Regions from separate parts of the Serratia fonticola genome, predicted to be linked through region 2. Evidence: predicted binding sites of a transcription regulator. Region 2 holds the regulator's gene; the other holds the start of a gene.

Region 1 (2,405 bases), 2.1 Mb from region 2:
GATCCGGTGGTGATGGCGGAATCGGTGCTGGCAAACGTCACGCTTGGTCGCTCCATCGGTGAAGAGGCGGTCTGGCAGGCGCTGGAAACAGTGCAACTGGGGGAACTGGTACGTAGCTTCCCACAGGGCATCCATACGCGCCTGGGGGAGCAGGGGAATAATCTGTCCGTAGGACAGAAGCAGTTGTTGGCTTTGGCGCGCGTGCTGGTCCAGGCACCGCAGATCCTGATCCTGGATGAAGCGACCGCAAACATCGACTCTGGCACCGAGCAGGCGATCCAGCGTGCCTTACGGCTGATCCGCGAGCAGACGACGCTGGTGGTGATCGCCCACCGCCTTTCAACCATTGTGGATGCCGACTCTATTCTGGTACTGCATCGCGGTCATGCCGTGGAGCAGGGGAACCATCAGCAGTTGTTGGCACAGCAGGGCCGCTACTACCAGATGTATCAGCTACAGCTGGTGGGTGAAGAGTTGGCAGCTACGACGCGCGACGAAACTCAGCCCGCATAATCTTAAGCAAGGGCTCCGCTCCAGGAGCCCGCACCACCAACAGGCAATAGCGCTTTTCAACTCCCTCCTACTGCACTTTCCCAACGCGTAATGCACCAAAAAGGTGCGCAATCTCCAGGTGGCGATCTCTGCTTTCGTCCAGCGCTGGCCTCTGATTGTGGGTATTTCTATATAATTAATTGAATTTAAATGAAAAATAATTTGTGGCACAGCCTTTGCTTTATATGACTCGTACCGGGGGTAAGTTTTTGGGCTTAATCGTGGAGAGGCAATATGAAGCTGGTTACCGTGGTGATCAAACCATTCAAGTTAGAGGACGTGCGTGAAGCCTTATCCTCTGTAGGTATTCAGGGGCTGACCGTAACCGAAGTCAAAGGCTTTGGCCGTCAGAAGGGTCATGCCGAGCTCTATCGCGGAGCAGAGTACAGCGTCAATTTCTTACCTAAGGTCAAAATTGATATCGCTATTGCCGATGACCAACTGGATGAAGTGGTTGATGTGATTAGCAAGGCGGCCTACACCGGCAAAATTGGTGACGGCAAAATTTTCGTTGCCGAATTGCAACGTGTGATTCGAATTCGTACCGGCGAAACCGACGAAGCGGCTCTGTGACGCAGGCTCAGTCAACTGAATGGGGATGGATTGATAATGAAAAGACTGTTATCCACGTTGGGCCTGAGTTTGGTAACCCTGGTTCCTTCTTTGGCACTGGCCGCTCCGGCGGTGGCAGACAAGGCGGACAACGCCTTTATGATGATTTGCACCGCGCTGGTGCTGTTTATGACCTTACCGGGCGTGGCGCTGTTTTACGGCGGCCTGCTGCGCTCGAAGAACGTCCTCTCAATGTTGACTCAGGTGACCGTCACCTTTGCCCTGGTGTGCGTGCTGTGGGTCATTTACGGCTACAGCCTGGCGTTCAGCGAAGGTAACGCCTTCTTCGGTGGCTTCCAGACGGTGATGCTCAAAGGGATCGGGATAGACAGCCTGACCGGCACCTTTAGCCAGATGATCCACGTGGCGTTCCAGTGCTCCTTCGCCTGTATTACCGTGGCGTTGGTGGTGGGCGGCTTTGCCGAACGCATCCGCTTCTCTGCGGTGGTTATTTTTGCCGCCATCTGGTTCACGATTTCCTACCTGCCGATTGCGCATATGGTTTGGGGCGGTGGTTTCCTGGCAGCCGACGGCGCGTTGGACTTTGCGGGCGGTACCGTGGTGCATATCAACGCCGCGAGCGCTGGTCTGGTAGGGGCTTATCTGTTGGGTAAACGTGCCGGCTATGGCAAAGAGGCCTTCAAGCCACACAACCTGCCGATGGTATTTACCGGAGCTTCTATCCTGTATATCGGCTGGTTTGGCTTCAACGCCGGTTCGGCCAGTGCGGCCAACGGTATTGCGGCGCTGGCGTTCCTCAACACGGTAATAGCCACTGCCGGTGCAATCCTCTCCTGGACCTTTGCCGAGTGGGTCGTGCGCGGTAAACCTTCTCTGCTGGGAGCTTGCTCGGGCTGTATCGCGGGTCTGGTTGCGATTACGCCAGCGGCGGGTACCGTGGGTGTAGGTGGTGCGCTGATTATTGGCCTGGTAGGCGGTGTCGCGGGGCTGTGGGGCGTGGTTACGCTGAAGAAATGGCTGAAAGTGGACGACACCTGCGATGTGTTTGGTGTGCACGGGGTGTGCGGTATCGTTGGCTGTCTGTTGACCGGCGTCTTTACCGCTTCATCACTGGGTGGAACGGGTTACGCCGCTGGCGTCACCATGGGGCATCAGGTGTGGATCCAGTTGCTGAGCGTTGTTGTAACGCTGGTGTGGTCAAGCGTGGCCGCGTTTATCGCCTTTAAGGTCGCCGGGGCCGTGGTGGGGCTGCGCGTACCGGAAGAGCAGGAACGCGAAGG
Region 2 (2,405 bases):
AGGTGGCGTGCAACTCGCCCCCATTCACATGCACCGTTGCTTCCGCAATCTGCTGCACTTTTTCCACACTGAGTACGACATATACCTGGTTAATGCGGTCAAAATACTGCTCGAGTTTGGCAAACTTGGTGTTGACGAACTCACGCATTGGTTCGGTGATTTCGACGTGGTGTCCGGTAATGTTGAGCTGCATAATGTCTTCCTTCTCTATAGAGGTCAAACCAACTGTTTACGCTGGTTGGACGGCGGGATGGACAAAGACTCTCGGTACTTGGCAACGGTGCGCCGCGCCACCATGATCCCCTGATCGGAAAGCATCGTGGTCAGCTTGCTGTCGCTAAGCGGTTTGGCAGGGTTTTCCGCCGCGATCAATTTCTTCACTAACGCCCGGATCGCCGTAGAGGAGGCTTCGCCACCGCTGTCGGTATTCACATGGCTGGAGAAGAAATACTTCAATTCGAAAATACCACGCGGGCTGTGCAGGAACTTCTGCGTCGTCACGCGTGAGATTGTCGATTCATGCATTTCCACGGCCTGGGCGATATCCGCCAGCACCATGGGCTTCATAAATTCTGCACCCTGTTCAAAGAACGCCTCCTGCTGTTCGACAATACAGCGGGTCACCTTGAGCAGCGTGTCGTTCCGGCTTTCCAGGCTTTTGATCAGCCACTTCGCTTCCTGCAAATTGCTGCGGATATACTGGCCGTCGGCATCGTTGCGCACCGTGTTGCCCAGTGCCGCATATTGCTGATTGATTTTCAGCCGTGGGATGCTGTCTGCATTAAGCTCTACCACCCACTTATCCTGCACCTTGCGCACCAGCACGTCCGGGATCACATACTCGGATTCACCGGTATTGATCGACTGACCAGGGCGCGGATCGAGCGAGTGGATCAACACCATCGCTTCTTTCAGTGTATCTTCTTTTAAGCGAGTTGTTCGCATCAGGCTGCGAAAGTCGTGGTTGGCCAGCAAATCCAGATGCTCGCTGACGATCAGGCGGGCTTCCGCCAGATAGGGCGTGTCTTTGGCGTACTGGGAAAGCTGGATCAACAGGCAATCACGCAGATCGCGCGCCGCGACGCCGACCGGATCAAAACGCTGTACGCGCTTCAATACCGCTTCGACCTCGTCCATCGTCACATTATCGTCACCCATACTCTCCAGAATGTCTTCCAGCGGTACGGTGAGATAGCCGGTGTCATCGACGGCATCGACGATCGAAGTGGCGATGGCGGCATCGGTGTCAGAGAACGGCGTCAGATCCACTTGCCACATCAGGTAGTCCTGCAGCGTTTGCGTGGTTTCGCCCTGGTAGACCGGCAGTTCATCATCGCCATAGTCGGTACCGGTGCCGGAAGGGGTACCCGCGGTATAGATCTCATCCCAGGTAGCATCCAGAGGCAGCTCTTCGGGCATGTCCTTCTGTTCCAGCGCTTCGCGGGTGTCTAGCCCTTCGGTCTCGACGCTTTCTTTGGAGTCGATCTCTTCGTGCTGGTCTTCGGTCTGTTCAAGCAGCGGGTTGCTCTCTAGTGCCAGTTGGATCTCCTGCTGGAGCTCAAGCGTTGACAGCTGCAACAGGCGGATAGCCTGCTGAAGTTGGGGGGTCATGGCCAGTTGCTGGCTGAGCCTGAGTTGCAAACCTTGCTTCATAATCTTCTGCTACTTCCGTTAACGGCGGCCTGTTGGCCTGCCGCTGGAACCTACAGGCGGAACTCTTCGCCCAGATAAACGCGTTTCACCTGTTCATCGGCCAGGATGGCGTCCGGCGTGCCGTGGGCAATCAGCTTGCCCTGGCTGACGATATAGGCACGTTCGCACACGTCCAGCGTCTCACGCACGTTATGATCGGTGATCAGCACGCCAAGGCCGCTGTCGCGCAGGTGCTCGATAATTTTCTTGATATCGATAACGGAAATCGGGTCAACCCCGGCGAAAGGCTCATCCAGCAGGATAAATTTCGGGTTGGCGGCCAACGCACGGGCAATCTCCACGCGGCGGCGTTCACCACCGGAAAGCGATTGGCCCAGGTTGTCCCGCAGGTGGGAGATATGAAACTCTTCCAGCAGCTCGATGGCCCGATCGTTGCGCTGCTCACTGGTGAGATCGTTACGGATCTCCAGCACCGCCATCAGGTTGTCGTAAACACTCAGGCGGCGGAAAATCGACGCTTCCTGCGGCAGGTAGCCGATACCGCGGCGTGCGCGGGCGTGCAGCGGCAGGATGCTGATGTCTTCGTCATCGATCACGATGCGCCCGGCGTCGCGCTGAACGATGCCAACCACCATGTAGAAAGTGGTGGTCTTACCGGCACCGTTTGGCCCCAGTAGGCCGACGATCTCGCCAGATTTCACTTTCAGGCTCACGTCTTCAACGACTTTGCGGCCTTTGTAGGCTTTCGCCAG

What was found. Region 2 encodes sigma-54, which starts transcription at its own class of promoters, with help from an activator protein. Its sites were predicted from a motif close to GTTGGCACANNTTTCGCTNT; they were not measured.
Region 1: glnK (P-II family nitrogen regulator) is a predicted target of sigma-54. The motif match lies at 716-735, and genes of this name have one in related genera.

What each region holds. Positions count from the first base shown of each region.
Region 1 covers NZ_CP011254.1:3,246,819-3,249,223, forward strand. The annotation lists gene WN53_RS14365 (SmdB family multidrug efflux ABC transporter permease/ATP-binding protein) at 1-513, shown strand, start outside; gene glnK (P-II family nitrogen regulator) at 787-1,125, shown strand; gene amtB (ammonium transporter AmtB) at 1,162-2,405, shown strand, end outside.
Region 2 covers NZ_CP011254.1:1,109,367-1,111,771, reverse strand. The annotation lists gene hpf (ribosome hibernation promoting factor) at 1-193, opposite strand, end outside; gene rpoN (RNA polymerase factor sigma-54) at 217-1,653, opposite strand; gene lptB (LPS export ABC transporter ATP-binding protein) at 1,704-2,405, opposite strand, start outside.